Regions from separate parts of the Paenibacillus pabuli genome, predicted to be linked through region 1. Evidence: riboswitches for the same ligand, from Rfam matches in the RefSeq annotation. Region 1 holds a riboswitch; each other region holds the start of a gene.
The links. Region 1 has a riboswitch for cobalamin ahead of ABGV42_RS14175 (ABC transporter substrate-binding protein). Riboswitches for the same ligand answer to the same signal wherever they lie in the genome.

Region 2: it holds a riboswitch for cobalamin, as region 1 does, so the genes downstream of both, cobJ (precorrin-3B C(17)-methyltransferase) here and ABGV42_RS14175 (ABC transporter substrate-binding protein) in region 1, are expected to answer to the same signal.
Region 3: it holds a riboswitch for cobalamin, as region 1 does, so the genes downstream of both, nikB (nickel ABC transporter permease) here and ABGV42_RS14175 (ABC transporter substrate-binding protein) in region 1, are expected to answer to the same signal.

Annotation. Positions count from the first base shown of each region.
Region 1 is NZ_JBDOIO010000003.1:2,654,131-2,659,838, reverse strand. Features, by position in the region: gene ABGV42_RS14190 (adenosylcobinamide amidohydrolase) at 1-536, shown strand, start outside; gene cbiB (adenosylcobinamide-phosphate synthase CbiB) at 578-1,558, shown strand; gene ABGV42_RS14180 (histidine phosphatase family protein) at 1,549-2,196, shown strand; cobalamin riboswitch at 2,360-2,498, shown strand; gene ABGV42_RS14175 (ABC transporter substrate-binding protein) at 2,898-3,899, shown strand; gene ABGV42_RS14170 (FecCD family ABC transporter permease) at 3,896-4,942, shown strand; gene ABGV42_RS14165 (ABC transporter ATP-binding protein) at 4,939-5,708, shown strand, end outside.
Region 2 is NZ_JBDOIO010000005.1:369,233-374,940, reverse strand. Features, by position in the region: gene ABGV42_RS28400 (GerAB/ArcD/ProY family transporter) at 1-303, shown strand, start outside; gene ABGV42_RS28395 (uroporphyrinogen-III synthase) at 435-1,259, shown strand; cobalamin riboswitch at 1,453-1,640, shown strand; gene cobJ (precorrin-3B C(17)-methyltransferase) at 2,041-3,954, shown strand; gene ABGV42_RS28385 (sirohydrochlorin chelatase) at 4,165-5,382, shown strand; gene cobK (precorrin-6A reductase) at 5,379-5,708, shown strand, end outside.
Region 3 is NZ_JBDOIO010000005.1:1,085,221-1,090,928, reverse strand. Features, by position in the region: gene ABGV42_RS31640 (ABC transporter ATP-binding protein) at 1-296, opposite strand, end outside; gene ABGV42_RS31635 (ABC transporter ATP-binding protein) at 286-1,083, opposite strand; gene ABGV42_RS31630 (ABC transporter substrate-binding protein) at 1,083-2,678, opposite strand; gene nikC (nickel transporter permease) at 2,693-3,526, opposite strand; gene nikB (nickel ABC transporter permease) at 3,527-4,465, opposite strand; cobalamin riboswitch at 4,625-4,814, opposite strand; gene ABGV42_RS31615 (AraC family transcriptional regulator) at 4,895-5,708, opposite strand, start outside.

The DNA of each region.
Region 1 (5,708 bases):
AGGAGCGCACAACTGCATGCGCTGGATTGCTGACCGCCGTGAAGCTCGCGCACACTTCCGTTCAGGAATATATGGGCGATGAAGCGGGGATCTTGTGCTGCACAACAGCCGGTGTATCCAATGCTGCGCGGGCTGGCTCCGCTAGAACAGTGTTCGATGCTGCAGGCAACATGGCTACCCGGGAGGGAATGGCTGCAGAGTCGTCCTATACTCCCGGTACAATCAATATCATGTTATGGATCAACGGACGCATGACACCCGGAGCCATGGTCAATGCCATTCAGACAGCGGTGGAAGCCAAAACGGCAGCGCTTGCCGATTGTGGTGTGATGGATGCGGAGAACGGGCTGATGGCAACGGGAACGACGACGGATGCCATGGTGCTTGCCGCGAGTCAGGTGGAGGGGAAACCACTGATTTCCTACGCGGGCACGGCCACGGTGATTGGGGCAGCGATTGGGCGTCTGGTCTATGATGCCGTTACCGAAAGTTTGCAAGCCGGACAGGCGTGGAAAGAGAGGAATAACAAGCAATGATATCTCTGAGTCAGTGGGCGGACTGGCCAATATGGACAGGAATGACAGGGGCATGGATTATTTTAGCGGCATACATACTGGATCGCCTCATTGGAGATCCACGCTGGATCCCTCACCCGGTGATCGGCATGGGAAAGGGAATTTCTGCATTGGAGCGAGTGATAAGAAAGCGAGTGAGCAGTGATCAGGGTCTTAAAGGGGCAGGGCTGCTCTTTCCCATAGTTATTGCGGGTGGTTCATTTGTGCTTTCTTGGGGAGTGATCTACATACTTGGACTTGTTCACCCAGCGGTTGCAGTTCTAGCTGAAGTGGTACTGATTGCCACCACCATTGCTTCCAAAGGACTGAAGGATGCAGGCATGGAAGTGTATCGTCATCTGAGAGTAAGGGATTGGCCTGCGGCTAGACGTTCACTGGGCATGATCGTGGGGCGGGATACAGCGCATCTGGATGAACCGGAAGTGGTAAGGGGAACCGTGGAGACTGTAGCCGAAAATATCGTGGATGCCATCGTTTCTCCACTATTCTATGCCCTGATTGGGGGTGCACCGCTTGCAATGGCTTATCGGGCCGTTAATACGCTGGATTCCATGGTTGGTTATAAAAATGAAAAGTATTTACACCTCGGCTGGGCCTCTGCCCGCCTGGATGATTGGGCGAACTGGATTCCGGCGCGTCTTACCGCCTTGCTTCTGATTACGGGAGCATGGATCATGAAGCTGAATGCAAAGGGCGCGGCACGCATGGTTCGCCGGGATGCCAGATTGCACCCCAGTCCGAACAGCGGATTTCCGGAGTCGGCCGTTGCAGGAGCGCTCGGCATCAGGCTTGGGGGGCATAACGTCTATCACGGCGTAGCTTCTTTTCGAGCCTATATGGGCGATCAGGCACGGCTGATGGAAGCAGAGGATATCGTGCGAACCACACGTTTGATGTTCTGGTCGGCGGGAGCTTTTGTGCTGTTATGCTGGCTGGTAGCGTTCGGCATCTGGACAGCAGGAGGTGCACTGTTATGGAAGTAGAGCACGAGCATTGTGGAACTGAAATACGGGAAATTGTGTTTATCCGTCATGGGACAACTTCTTGGAATGTGGAAAAGAGATACCTCGGACATACCGATATCGGTCTTCTGCCAGATGCAGAGCGGGAAATGGCGCCGCTTCGCGAGTCCATTAGCGCGATCACATGGGATGTGCTATATTGCAGTGATCTGCTGCGCTGCCGGCAGACCATGGAACGAATTGCACCTGCGCAAGCAGAGCAAGCGCAGCTTGATCCGCGTCTGCGTGAGATTGATTTTGGGCAATGGGAAGGCCTGACTTACGATGAACTCAAGGACAATCCGCACTACCGGGATTGGATTGATGCACCGCAGGATGTGACGCCACCGGGCGGCGAGCCTTGGCAGGCTTTTGCTGCGAGGATTGACACCTTCCTGAAGGAGTGTCTTTTGTCCGCTTCGCCGGCGCGCTATTTCGGTAAAAATCCCGCTCCGGCGATAGCGGTAGTTACCCATGGCGGTGTAATTCGTTATGCCATATCACGTCTTATACCGGAACTGGGATTCTGGGATACACAGGTCATTCCGGGGCAAGCAATTAAGGTTCGACTTGAAAAAAGCGAAAATAGCTGGGTTTCAAGCAGGGTGTCTTTTCCGTGAATCGGGTTGTAAGGATGTGCAATATAACCTATAATCACAACAGAAGTGTGACTTCAGCATGAATACATATCTCGTTATGCGCTTAAGCGCTGATGGATGGGACATGCTCACTTGAATGGTTACAATATCAGCGACCACGGGTCCCTTGTGCAAGTTAGAAGATTTCATCGAGTATAGGCAAGCGATGGACGGCACAATGGGTGAAATAGGGAAGCCGGTGTGAATCCGGCACGGTCCCGCCACTGTAAATCAGGACGAGCAGTCCTGTAAGTCAGGTTACCTGCCCTGGACGTACAAACCGGTGTTCCTTCGAGGAAAGGACAGCGTTTCGGGCAATTCTATGCGCATGGACAGCGGGTATGCTGAAGATGTGCAGATCGCCATATGCGAGACGTCATCCCTGATCCTGAAGTAAGGATCAGGGATTTTTTTGTTCATATAGGATGAACCGAAATATTCACACGTAACGAAGAGTGCAGAACCAATCTGGAGAAGCGTAGCGTTCGCCTTTATCCCCGGATTTTCACGTTAATAAAAGAGAATCAAAAAAATCTGGGGATAACAGCGATCGGAAGATGGTACTGCAATCGTAGTGGCCTAGTGTGGTTTTCTAGGGTCATTTTATTTAGGAACACAAATTCAGGGGAAATGGTCAGGAGCACTACTTAAGAGAGAACATAGAGAAGGGGAGAATGAACAACATGAACATCAAGAATTGGAAAGGCATGGCGTCCCTGCTGACAGCAGCGATGCTGACACTGGCTCTGGCCGGATGTGGAAACGCAACAACGAGCGAGGGAACAGGTACGTCTACGCAGCAGCCGGCACAGGAGCAATCCCAAGGCCAGGAGCAGACGGATCTCAAAACACAATATCCACTTACGGTAACCGATGCGACGGGTGAATCTTTCACGTTTGAGCAAGCGCCAACCAAAATCGTATCCGTATCTCCGGCAGAAACCGAATCGTTGTTTGCACTTGGATTGGACGAGCAGATCGTAGGTGTATCCGACTATGACGATTATCCGGAAGCTGCAACAACCAAACCGAAAATGGGCGGTGTGTCGAAGCCTAATGAAGAGTCGATTATCGCAGCCGAAGCAGACGTCGTATTTACAGGGATTTCTATGAGCGAAGAAGCCGTGAAGAAACTGCGCGACCTGGGTATCACCATTTTCAAAACGGATCCCAAATCGGTAGACGATGTCATGAACAATATTGAAACGTTCGGCAAAATTACGGATCATCAGGAGCAGGCTCAGGAGCTCATCACGAAGATGAAACAGGATGTAGCGGACGTAACCGAAGCGGTTAAGGCTGTTAAGCCGGAAGATCAGAAAAAAGTATATGTTGAATTCTCCCCAGGCTGGACCGTGGGTAAAGGCGAATTCATGGATGAACTGATTACGGTAGCCGGTGGTTTCAACGTTGCTTCCGACCTCGTAGGCTGGAATGAAATTAACGAAGAGAACATTATTGCTTCCAACCCGGATGTCATTCTGTACGCTAATGATGTTATTGATGAAAACTCCAAAACACTGGATCAAATCATCAAAGAGCGCAGCGGCTGGGATCAAATCACAGCTGTGAAAGACGACGCAGTCATTGGCCTGGATGCCAATCTGCTGAGCCGTCCGGGACCACGTGTAACGGAAGGTCTGAAAGCTGTAGCCAAAGCGATCTATCCTGACCTGTTCCAATGAGTAAAAAGCTGGCAGTGTACGGAACAGCCGGAATTCTGCTGCTTGTGCTGACCGTGCTGATCTGTACGGGCATCGGTTCGGTGGCTCTGCCTGTCCGTGACATTGCAGGCATTCTGCTTCATCACATGCCATGGATCGGTGACTGGATCACACCTGACTGGAGTACGGCAGCCGAGCAGATTATATGGAAGGTCAGGTTCCCGCGGGTGCTGCTTGCTGTACTCGTGGGTGCATCGCTGGCCATCGCCGGAGCGGGCTTCCAGGGGGTCCTTCGTAACCCGCTGGCAGATCCGTTTACGCTTGGTGTATCGTCTGGGGCATCGGTGGGTGCAGCTTTTCTGATTTTCTTCGGATTGCAGTATGCACTGATCGGAATCTGGACCTTGCCGCTCGTTGCGTTTCTGACGGGCGTGCTTACATTATGGTTTGTACTCGCCCTGGCTCGTGAAGGGCGCAAAATGCCGACGCACAGCCTGATTCTGGCTGGTGTGGTGATGCAAAGCTTTCTGGGAGCGGTGGTCTCCTTCCTGTCGACCATGTCGAAACAGACGATTAACGAAATTATATACTGGACGATGGGAAGTCTGGCTCTGCGTGGGTGGTCGTATACGGCCATCCTTTTCCCGTATTTTATACTCGGTCTGATTTTCCTCTGGAGCCGTGCCCGTTCCTTGAACGTTCTTGCACTGGGGGAACGGCAGGCTGCACATATCGGTGTCCAGGTGGATGGGTTGAAGCTATCCGTCCTTGCCGTAGGAACACTGCTTACCGCCGGGGCTGTCTCGGTTTCGGGTGTCATTGGATTCGTAGGGCTCGTTATCCCGCATATTCTTCGGCTAATCGTTGGGCCTGACTATCGTTTGCTGGTTCCCTTGTCCGCGATTGGCGGAGCCATCTTCATGGTATGGGCGGATACGATTGCCCGCTCCTTGCTGGCACCGACCGAAATTCCGCTTGGTGTGGTGACGGCCTTTGTCGGTGCTCCTTTCTTCGCGTATCTGCTGCATCGGAATAAAAAGCTGCGAAAAGGGGGGATGCCATGAGTACGGACACGGGTACAAGCATGACCTCAAAAGAGCCGCTGATCGAAGTCGCTGGAGCAGGTAAAATGTACGGTCACCACCGGGCACTGCATAACGTGGACTGGCGTGTGACAGAAGGGGAATGGTGGGGTGTCGTTGGTCCAAACGGAAGCGGCAAATCAACGCTGCTCCAGCTCATTGCCGGAACCGAACAGCCTGGTGCAGGCAGCATCCGGATTGCAGGCCGGGAGATTACCTCATACAGTCGGAAAGATCTGTCCCGCATGATTGCGGTATTACAGCAGGACGGTCTGCCAGCCATTTCCTATCCCGTCCGAGATGTGGTGGAGATGGGACGTTATCCTTATCAGAATTGGCTTGGCAGGGAATCCGCAGATGGAGCGGCAGTGGTGGACCGGGTACTGGAAGAACTGGGCTTAACCGAAATGGCCGACAGGCCGCTTGATGCACTCAGCGGAGGGCAGAGGCAGCGGGTGGCACTTGCCAAAGTCATGGCTCAGGAGCCGAAACTGTTATTGCTGGATGAGCCAACGACTTTTCTTGATATCCGATATCAATTGCAATTCATGGAGTTATTATCTTCCTGGCGGCAAAAAAACAAGATTACCATTGTGGCTGTGCTGCACGATCTGAACCTCGCTGCGCAATTCTGCGATCACATTCTCGCTCTGCGTGAAGGCATGTTCGTAAGCAGTGGAACACCGCATTCGTTAATGACGGAAGAGAACATTCGGGATATCTTCCGGGTGAACCCGGCCATGGTGAA
Region 2 (5,708 bases), on a different contig from region 1:
ACCGGTCCAGTTGCGCTTGTTGGATTCGTATGTGCATTTTGGTTTTTTAAGAATGCAATTCAGCTGTTCCGCTTCACGCGGGAGTGGACATGGATTGCCATTCTATTCGAAGTGCTCTTTCCCATCATTCTTTTCGTGTTTCTTCGGCCACGTAAAAAGGAAAGGGACTCCTCACGCGAAGGAGAGAAGCATCGCGATACAAGCAAAAAACAGGATGAACAGGGGGAAAAAAGACACGGTTCGGATCAGGAAGACGAGACAGGACATGATGACATGCAGGGGGGCGAGCTTCAGCCTTCCTAATGCCAATCATAAAAAATCGTTATAGAAGAACAGGCCAAATGACGTGAAACGAGGTTTCCCTCCATGAGACTACCCTGTATACTGTAGTCAAACGAATGACGTTCGGACGAACGAACTGGGGGGAAACATGAATGGCTCAATATTTGGCAGGTGTACGTGTAGCGCTGACAGGACCACGTAAATCCAAGGAAATGGCCTTGTTGGTTGAGAAAATGGGTGGTATTCCACTCGTGCGGCCAGCACAGGGAACGGTATTCCTGGATGATCGGAGCATACGCGATGGTCTTGTCTCTTTAATCTCTGATCCACCCGACTGGGCGGTGTTAACTACAGGGATGGGGCTCGATGCCATATTTGAAATGGCAGAGGATATGGACATTGCCGGTCAACTGCTGGATGTCCTGTCGGAAGCCTCGATTGCGGCAAGAGGATACAAAACGGTGAATGCACTTCGTAAGCGCAAGCTCGCACCGCTGGTCCGGGATGATGATGGCAGTACGGATGGGCTGATCCGGGAGTTCGCCCCACATGATCTGGCAGGCAAAAAAGTCATGCTCCAGCTTCACGGGGAGACTGCACCGAAGCTGGTCAACTGGCTGGAGGAACAGGGTGCACAGGTAAGACAGGTTTTGCCTTATCGTCATGTGCCGCCAGAAGAGGCCGAACTCGAATTGCTTTTGAATGAAATCGTGCAGCATGAGGTCGACGCTGTAGCATTCACCAGCGGCCCCCAAGTACGGTTTTTGTCAGCATATGCAGCTTCCCAAGGCAAGCTGGAACAGATGCAGCAGGCTTTCCGGGAAGCTGTAATTCCTGCATCTGTAGGCAAGGTGACTGCGAACGCCATGCTTGAAGAAGGTATTGAAGCACGGGTTGTTCCGGAGGAAGAAAAGATGGGAGCGCTCATCGTTGAACTGGGACGATATATTGCTGCAGCACATGCCAATAAATCCTGACACGCAGATCTGGACATATGCCTTATAAAGTATCCGGTAAGTCGTTATGAGAGTTTCGCATATGAATATCGTCATTCAAGTTCTGATCCGTTCTGGATCAGAATTTTTTTGTTTTGTCTGAAAATAGAATATTGGACAAGCATCATAAGCATGGACTTTTTTTCCTGAGCGGTGTTATGATGAAACCAATATCATTCATGAAAACAAGCAAGGTGCTCTTGCGTGAGCAAGAGGTAACAGGGAATCGGGTGCAAGTCCCGAGCGGTCCCGCCACTGTAATGGGGAAGCCCTTTTCATCCATGTCACTCGACCATCCGGGGAAGACAGAAAAGGAAGCTGATGATCCAGAGCCAGGAGACCTACCTTGCATGTGTCACCGAACCCTTCGCGGAAAGGAGTGGTGTACGAAGAATCAGGAAACGGGCGAACCATCGGTTCGCCTGGCAGGCCCTTTGCGGCCATGCAGCCACAGGTCTATCCACTATAGGGCCGTGGACTGTCTTCTTGAGTGTACGTACATACGTATCCCATCCGTTATAAGGATGGGATTTTTTTGTTTATTTTCAGGGAATCAATCTGGAATCGGAATGGATCGAACATGCCGCGAAGAAGAAGGTCGGTCAAGCCGTCCTTCTTCACTGTTTTAGATTACAAGGGATAAGAAGGTCGAACGGCGTGGCGCCAATGATCAAACGATCAACCACAAACCATAGCTGTAGAAGCGTGATATAGATGTTACTGACGTGCTAAGGGTGAGCAGGGAGATGGAGGAGGAGAAGCAATGCAGAGTCAAGGAAAGCTGCTGATTATCGGCTTTGGCCCGGGAGCCATGGAGCATATCACCACACGGGCATTGGAGGCACTTCGGGAGAGCGAGGTCATTATTGGTTATAACACCTACGTTGACCTGATTCGTCCACTCCTGGACGGACAGGAGATTGTGCGGACAGGCATGACCGAGGAAGTAAGCCGGGCACAGGAAGCGGTCAGACAGGCGGAGATGGGCAAAATTGTTGCGGTAATCTCCAGTGGAGATGCAGGTGTATACGGCATGGCAGGACTGGTGTATGAGGTACTGATGGAGCAGGGCTGGAAGCCGGAAAGCGGCGTCGGCGTAGAGGTTATTCCGGGTGTATCTGCCATTCAATCCTGCGCTTCCTTGCTGGGTGCGCCTGTGATGCATGATGCATGTACGATCAGTCTGAGTGACCACCTTACGCCTTGGGAGACAATCATTCGCCGAGTGGAAGCAGCAGCAGCGGCTGATTTTGTCATTGCTCTGTACAACCCTCGTAGTGGACGCCGGACGCGGCAGATCGTGGAGACTCAGGAGATGCTGCTGCGATATCGCAGTCCCCAGACGCCGGTGGGACTTGTAAAAAGTGCCTATCGTGAACGTCAGGATGTCGTGATGACCACGCTGGAAGATATGTTGAATCATGATATCGGCATGCTGACGACCGTCATCATAGGTAACTCCTCGACCATGATGTATGAAGGACTCATGGTCACACCGCGCGGATATCAGCGGAAATACACGCTGAATACCGCGGAACAGTCGCTCAGACCGCATGAGCGGCTTCGCACGGAGGCCGAGCCTTGGTCGCTCGGCGCCATGGAGGCCCGTTCTGCCGCTTCAGCCGATGCAGCAGACACGGTCCGCGACGCGCAGACCGCGCAGCCAGCTGCGGAGCCAGCCCTGCGCGGCGCGAGCACCAGCGCGGGCACGGGGCCGCAAGGGCAGCACGGCGCTGGTATGCCTGCTGCTCAGCCATCGGGAAGCCCGGCAGGTGGCGGTAGCACCGCAGTGCTTTCCGCTGAGCGCCCTGCGGCGGTGAATACCGCGGCGCGTACAGCCGAGGCACAGCCGGGTACTGGTGCGGCCGAGCTGGCTGCCGAGGCGCTGACGCGGCTTGCGGCAGGCGGCAAACTCGCCGGCGAAGCGGCCAGTCGCTGGCTGGATGCGGCGGTGCCAGGCGTGCCAGCCGGGACGCCGCAGGCTGCAGCCGATGCTGCTGTGCGGACCGCACCTGAGCCGGGACGCAAGGCGCCGCTGTTCGAGATTGGCGTGTCGCCTGGCGTCGGCAACAAGAAGTTTACTGCAGCCCAGATGGCGCTTCTGGCGCAATGCGCGAGTGAAGAAGGCGAGCTGGAATACACGCCGGAGCATCAGATTATTTTGCGGGTACCGACCTTTGAACCGGCTCAGCTGGTAGAAGAACTGCGTGCAGCGAATTTCATCGTGGTGCCGATCGGTGACGTCATCAAGGTGAAGGCCTGTGACTTCTGCGACATGGAGAAGGATGATGCTGTTCCGATGGCCAATCATCTGCAGGCTGTTATAGGCGGACTTAGTGCGCCGAAAGAGACCAGCGTGGCTCTGAATGGCTGCGGCATGGCATGTTATGGTGCTGTATTGGAGGACATCGGAATTGTCTACCGCAAAGGCGGATACGACCTGTTCCTTGGCGGCAAGAAGTTCGGACGAAACGCTCACCCTGCCCAGCCAGTAGCCGAGGGGATTCCAGGTGATCAGATTGGCGGGATGGTGGAGCGGATCGTAGCGGAGTACAAGGAAAAGGGACACCCGAATGAGCGATTCCACAAATTTTTCAAACGCGTCGGAGTAATCCAGGGCTTCCGTCACGTAGATGCGCCTGTCACCGTGGAAGTAAATCCGGTATGCGGCGACTAGGGATCGTGCCAGTTTTGGTATCGTCCGATAAAATCGATTCTTCTATCCAACATTTTTACTTACAACTGCAACAGTTCTTTGCACTTTTATATAGATCGAAATGATTGGGTAACAGGTTACCCTCCGTGAAAGGCTCGTTTACCGAGTAAAGCGCAGCATAAAATTGAGATGCCTGATCTATGGATCAGGCGAGGGAGGAAGAAGCCAGAGATGAATGCCATTTTGCTGGTGGGACACGGCAGCCGTGATCCTGAGGGGAATCGGGAGTTAATGGAGTTTGCACGTGCGGTAGCGGAGAAAGCGCCGGAGAATACCGTGGTAGAGACCTGCTTTTTGGAATTAACAAGACCGAGCATTGCCGAAGGGGTTACGGCTTGTGTGAATCAAGGGGCAACGCGCATCGTATTGGTGCCAATCATTCTGTTTGCTGCAGGGCACGCCAAAATTGATATTCCGAATGCAATCGACCGGGCCAAAATCCGTTATCCGCAAGTGGAATTTGTGTATGGACGTCCGATTGGCGTACATGAGAAAGTCGTTCAAATTATGCAGACCCGTCTGCAGGAGGCTCGGCCTGTCCTTGTGGCCGCAACTCAAGGCGGCGCAGCAGTGGCGGCTCAGCCTGCTGCTGTCACGGATGAAGAGACAGCCGTACTTGTCCTTGGACGGGGAAGCAGTGACCCGGATGCCAACAGTGACTTTTTCAAAATGACCCGGATGCTATGGGAGAAACTGCCGTATAAATGGGCCGAAAGCAGCTTTATTGGCGTGACGCAGCCCTCATTCCCGGATGGATTGCAGCGTTGTCTCCTGCTCGGAGCGAAGAAAATTATCATTATGCCTTATTTCCTGTTCACAGGTGTACTGATTAAACGCATTGATGAGATGACAGCAGAGTTTGCTGCGGCAAATCCGGACATTCAGGTAGAGATTGGTGGATATTTCGGATTCCATCCGAAATTGGTGGAACTGGTACTGGAACGCGCGAACGAAGGGTTGAATGGACGGGTCGCGGCCAACTGTGACAACTGCCAATTCAGACTGGAAGCTGCCAAATATCACCACCATCACCATGATCACGATCACGGGCATGATCATCATGACCACGACCATGATCACAGTCACGATCATCACCATCATGACCACGACCATGGACACAGCCACGATCATCACGCACATGATCATAGCCATGACCACCACCATCACCACGATGAGGAGCACCATGCTCACGACCATGCCGAGAGCAGCCGAGAAGCATCACTGGATTTCCATCATGATCACGACGGTGAACTGCACCATTCGCATCATGAACATGAAGATGCTTTGCATAATCAAGTTGGACAGGACGAAGCCGAGGAGAATATCTCGCCAGCAGATGCTGGGCATGCTCAGGTCGCAGCTGCGTCGGATCAGGTGAACCGTCCATGATCCTGATGTTATGCGGTACAAGTGATGCGCGAGAATTGGCTGTGCAGATTCAGCAGCAGGAGATGGAAGTACTCACATCGGTTGTAACCGAGAATGCTGCGCAGAGTCTGTCCGAAGCCGGGCTGCCGGTTCGAACAGGCAGGCTGACGATAGAGGCAATGGTCCAGCTTGTCCGTGAAAAAGGAAGCCGTGCCATCGTGGATGCAAGCCATCCCTTTGCAGAGGAGGCCCATGCCAATGCCATGGAAGCAGCCAAACAGGCAGGAATTCCTTATATCCGTTACGAGCGGACGGGACTTGCATACGATGACCATCCGCTGCTTCAT
Region 3 (5,708 bases), on a different contig from region 1:
GGTTCCTGAAAAACCATCTGAATCTGCTTGCGCTGCAGCCGCAAAGCCTCTCCTCTTATCAGTGTAATATCCTGCTGACGATAAATGATCTGCCCGGAGGTTGCCTTTTCCAGATGGGTCACGCATTTGGCCAAGGTGCTTTTGCCACTTCCGCTCTCACCTACAATTCCCAGACATTCTCCCGGATACAGTTTCAGGTTGATCGATTGCAAAGCTGAATGGGCTCCCTGGCCCCTGGATTCGTAGGTTTTACTCAAGTTCCTCAGTTCCAGCACAGGCGTCCTTTCATTTCCCATCGGTATTCCCCTCCAATTCAGGTACTGCAGCTAGCAATTCGCGGGTATAAGCATGACGTGGACTTGTAATTATGCTTGAAGTTTGTCCAAACTCAACCAAAGACCCGTTCTGCATCACACCGATGTGGTCTGCCATATGGGCTGCAACCGCAATGTTGTGCGTCACAATGATCATCCCCGTTCCCTGCCTTGCCCGAAGGTTGGTCAATCGCTTGATCACTTCAACCTGAGTGGTTACATCCAGCGCACTGGTCGGTTCATCGGCAAGCAGCAGTTCTGGCTCCATCGTTACCGCCATGGCAATTGCCGTTCGCTGCTTCATGCCTCCGCTAAGCTGGCCGGGGTACATATTCATCATCCGCTCGGGGTCATCCAATCCCATCTGTGAGAGCATGTCCACCGCCATGACATAGGCAGCTTTTTTCGATAGTTCATAATGTGTACGGATCGCCTCAATGTACTGACTTCCTACTTGGCGAATGGGATTCAGATACGAACCGCTATCCTGAAAAATCATGGCCATCCGCCTGCCGCGTATACCGCCCCAATCCCTCTGCGAATAACTCAATATTGATTTTCCCTGAAAAATAACGTCTCCACCCGTATACTGGCCGCCGTCTGGCAGCATACCTAGCAAAGCTCGAAGCAGCGTCGATTTACCACTTCCGCTTTCGCCCACGATTCCGACAATCTCCCCGGCGTTCATTGCAAACGATACATTCTGCAGTGCGGGTGAACCGCTCCTGTACGCTACAGAAAGCCGATCCACACCAAGTAAGGTGCTCATTATTGCCCAACCTGGATATTGCGATCCAGGAGATAAAAGTCAATCGGATACATCGTCGCACCCTGCACAGAACTTTTGCTCACAATGTTAATTGGAGTATAGGTAATAAACATGTATGCCGCATCATCCAGGATCATCTGCTGCGCTTCTGCAGCCAGTTCATATCTTTTCTCCACATCGAATTCGGAATGCAGCTGCTGAATCACCGCATCCAGCTTCGGATTGCTATATCCACCGATGTTCCACTCCGCTCCCGTTTTGAAATAAAAGTCGAGAATATACTGGGGATCTCCGGTAATGCCCGTATTAATACTGGTCAGAGCGAGATCGTAGTTCCCGCTTTTTTGATGATCAGTCAGATCCTCGTAAGAGGTCATTTCCAGATTAACCCCAATCTCCTTCAGTTGGGACTGCATCGCAGCAGCCACAATGGAATCCGATTCGTAAGCCGAATTGAGAATCAATTGGAGCGTTAGCTTTTGTCCGTCTTTTTCCCGAATACCGTCCCCATCTATATCCTCGTAACCAGCCTCATCCAACAGCTTCTTGGCTGTCTCCGGTTCGTAGTTATATCCCTTGACCTGATCATAGCCAAAAGGCAGAGCCGAGGTAAAAGGTCCTTTGGCCGCCTGACCGCCCACCAGTGTATTTGCATACATCTCACGGTCAATCCCGTAGGAGATTGCACGGCGTACATCCGGCTCATTCAGCAGCGGGTTTTTCGTATTAAACCATACAAACTGCGTACGCAGGCTCGGGATCTCATCAATGGTGTATTGACTCTGATCCTGGAACAAGGCCAAGCTGCTTCGTCCCACGTTACTGGCTACATCGATCTCACCCGACTGCAATGCAAGCGCACGCGTGCTGTCATCCTTGATGTATTTAAATGTAATGGTGTCCACATCGGCTGCGCCGTCCCAGTATCCGTCATATTTTTTCACCTGAATTTCCTGATCCGGGGTATAGCTTGTTACCATAAATGGCCCTGTGGCGATGGGTTCGCTCTTGAATTTCGATGTATCTGCACTCGTATCCACAATCACAAACAAGGGTTCAGCAATATTACCAAGCAGGGATGCATATGGCTCCGTTGTTTGGATGGTAAGATCCTGACCTTCTGCGGTCATGGAAGCCACCGGTAAGGTCGATTGTCCTCTCTCATTCAGCTCCATGGAACGTTCAATGGACTTCTTCACTACATCTGCCGTGACCTTATTGCCGTTATGGAACGTTACGCCGTCCCGGATATGAAAATGCCAAGTCGTATCATCGATACGATCCCAGCTATCCGCAATCTTCGGTACCAATTTCATATTCTCATCGAATTGAATCAAGGTCTCTCCAATCGCTGCCCGTGTAAGGGTCCAGCCATTCCAATCTTCTGCCGGATCCAGATTGCTGCCAAGCCAGAACAGGGCTACATTTAGATGAGTCGGCGCACCTGAACTGTCCTTATCCTTCTCAGCCGTCCGATCACCTGCTGGTGACGAGGTAGAAGTGTTGGATGTGGTTTGGCCACATGCCGCGATAATACATAAGATCAATAATGACAGTATGGTAAGCGTTAGCGTTTTTCCATATCTCGAATTCATTCCCGTTCCTCCTGTTAAGCTGCTTTTTTCTTGGGATCCAGCACATCCCTCAGACTGTCGCCCAGCAAATTAAAAATGATCACCGTGCAAAAAATCGCAAATCCCGGATAAATCAACAGCCACGGAGCTGTCTGCAAATATCGTCTGCCTTCATTCAACATTGCCCCCCACTCCGGTTCAGGAGGTTGAGCACCCAGCCCCAAAAAGGACAGGCCTGAGATGGATAACATCATGCCGCCCACATCCATCATCGCCATGACGATGAGAGGAGACAGCGTGTTGGGCAGGATGGTTCTGGTGATAATCTGAATCTTTCGCGCACCGCTGAAGGCTGCCGCAGCGACATACTCCTTTTGCTGAAGCGAGATCACTAGACTTCTTGCCAGTCGTGCATACTTCGCCCACCAGACAACAGCCAGGGCAATTACCGTATTAAATAGGCCTGGCCCCAGCATCCCCACTACGGCGATAGCGAAGATTAATCCTGGAAAGGCCATCAGCGTATCGGATAACCGCATCAGCACTGTATCCGTCAGACCACGGGCAAAACCTGCGATAACACCAATGGCTACACCAAGTACAAATACAATTCCGATCATCATAAATGTAAGCAGAAGCGACGTCCTGGCCCCGTAAAGGATACGGGATAACACGCAGCGTCCAAGCTGATCGGTTCCAAGCGGATACTCCGAACTGGCTGGCTGCAGTACCTTGGCAAAATTCGTTGCCAGTGGATCATGCGGTGCGAGCAGTGGCGCAATCATGGCGAGAATGACCCAGAGGAGGGTCAGTGAACATAGAAACGTGAACCAGCGATGCTGTGTCAAAATAAGCTTAAATTCTCTCATCTAGACATCCACGTCCAGTCGAATCCGCGGGTCATGCAGATGTGTCCAGAGATCAACAATCAGATTCAGCAATACATAGATGGTTGCCATCCAGATGACGTAGCCCTGAATCAGGGGATAGTCCCTTGTAAAGATGGCATCGACCGCCATCTGTCCTACACCCGGCCATACAAACAAACTTTCCACAATGGCTGCTCCCCCCAGCAGTGCGCCAGTAGACATGCCCATGAGCGTAACGATGGGCAATAATATATTGGGTAGAATATGTTGCATCATAATGACTCTCTCCTTCACGCCTCTGGCTCTGGCCCCCGTTACATAGTTCTGGGACATCTCTTCCAGAATCACTGTACGGATCTGCCTGATATATTGGGCGATCAGTGGTAACGCCAGTGTGCATGCCGGCAATATCAGGCTGTTCCAGCCCGAACTTCCCATGACAGGCAGCAGCTTGAGCTGTACTCCAAATACCAGCATAAGCAGCATGCCCAGCCAAAAGCTGGGCATGGACAACCCGGCAAACGAAAACAGGCGTATGACGTAATCCAGCACGTTGTTTCTGTAGACGGCCGACAAAATACCCAGTGGAAACGCAATCAGAATGACCAGCAGCAGGGCACTTCCTGTTAGCCGAAGCGTGGCTGGAAGCCTGGACAGCAGAATGTCGAGCACAGGCCTGTCGTATTTATAGGACGTTCCGAAATCTCCGGTAAGCACCTGTCCCAGCCAGGTTCCATAGCGTATCCAAAATGGCTGATCCAGCCCCAGCTGGAGACGTACCTGCTGAACCAATTCGTCCGACGGAGTGACCCCGGTAGACATGAGCATAAGCCTTGCCGGGTCCCCTGGAGACAGGTAGGTCAGCAGAAATGTCAGAAACGAAATGCCGAATAACACGGCTGCCAGTTGAATGAATCTTTTAACGATATATCTGCTCACATGTCTGACATCCTCTCCCAATTACCCCCCACTGTGACTTGTCCATGCATATCAAAAAAGACGTCTCTCTCCGCAAATACCGGATAAGGACGTCTTAAATAGACAGATTTTCAGAAAAAGTCATGCTCTCTAAACACCTTCCTATCTCCCGTAGGTACTACTGTGTTGTTAAACTAGGCAGGTCTCCTGGCTCCAGAATCTCCATCATTGCAGCACCTTCCCGGCCTAAACCAGTGGCATAACGCTGCATGACTCCTCTGTTACAGTGGCGGGACCGCGCCGGCATTACACCGGTCTTCCCTATTAAGCTTCTACCCGAAGGTAAAGCACCCAGTTCCACATATTCAATTGAAATGCATTCTGTACCAGTATAGCTGGCTCACAGATAATGATCAAAGCATTTATTCAAATTTGAAACAGCGCATCAGCCTAATCCCGCTCTCTCGATCCTTTGGGGGAAACTCCTGTGACTCGCTTAAACATCTTGGAAAATAACAGCGGATCGGTATACCCCACCGAGTGGGCAACCTCGCTGATCGAAAGCGTTGAACTCTGCAGCAGCTCTGCTGCGCGATTCATCCGGTATTCCAGAAAAAACGCCTGCAGCGATTTCCCGTATTTCTCTTTAAAAAGACCGGACAGATATGTACGATCCAGACGCACGGACTGCGCAATATCAAGGATGGAGGTCTTCTGGCTGTACCTGTTCTCCATAAACTGGACAGCTTGTCTGATGTATTCGTCCTTGGTCGATAGGGGCCTCAGCGGCTTATCCTCTTCGGGTGAGGAGGAGATCAGTTCGGCAATTAAACGATACAGCAGACTCTGGCTGAATACATCTCCACCATTACGCGATGAGGCTTGAGCCATGTCTGCATACAAACCATCCATTACCTTTGGATCCCTGGCTTCAAATACAGGACACGCTGGACTCAGGTTTGCCCGCTGCATGAATGTCTTGGCATGTACGCCCTTAAACCCGAACCAGGAGTATGTCCAAGGCTCCTTCGCATCGGCCTCATAATGAATGATGGTATCTGGCAGAATGGCGAAGCCCTGACCCTGGGTTAAATGGTACTCCTTATCTTCCATATGAACAGTTCCCCATCCCTCATGAATGTAATGAATCACATAGGAATCTCGCACCCCCGGACCCCAATAATGAGAAGGATCGCAGGCTTGCCAGCCGAAAAACAACAGCACCAGCTCCATCTGTGTCCAGTCCATGGGCATCACATTAAAC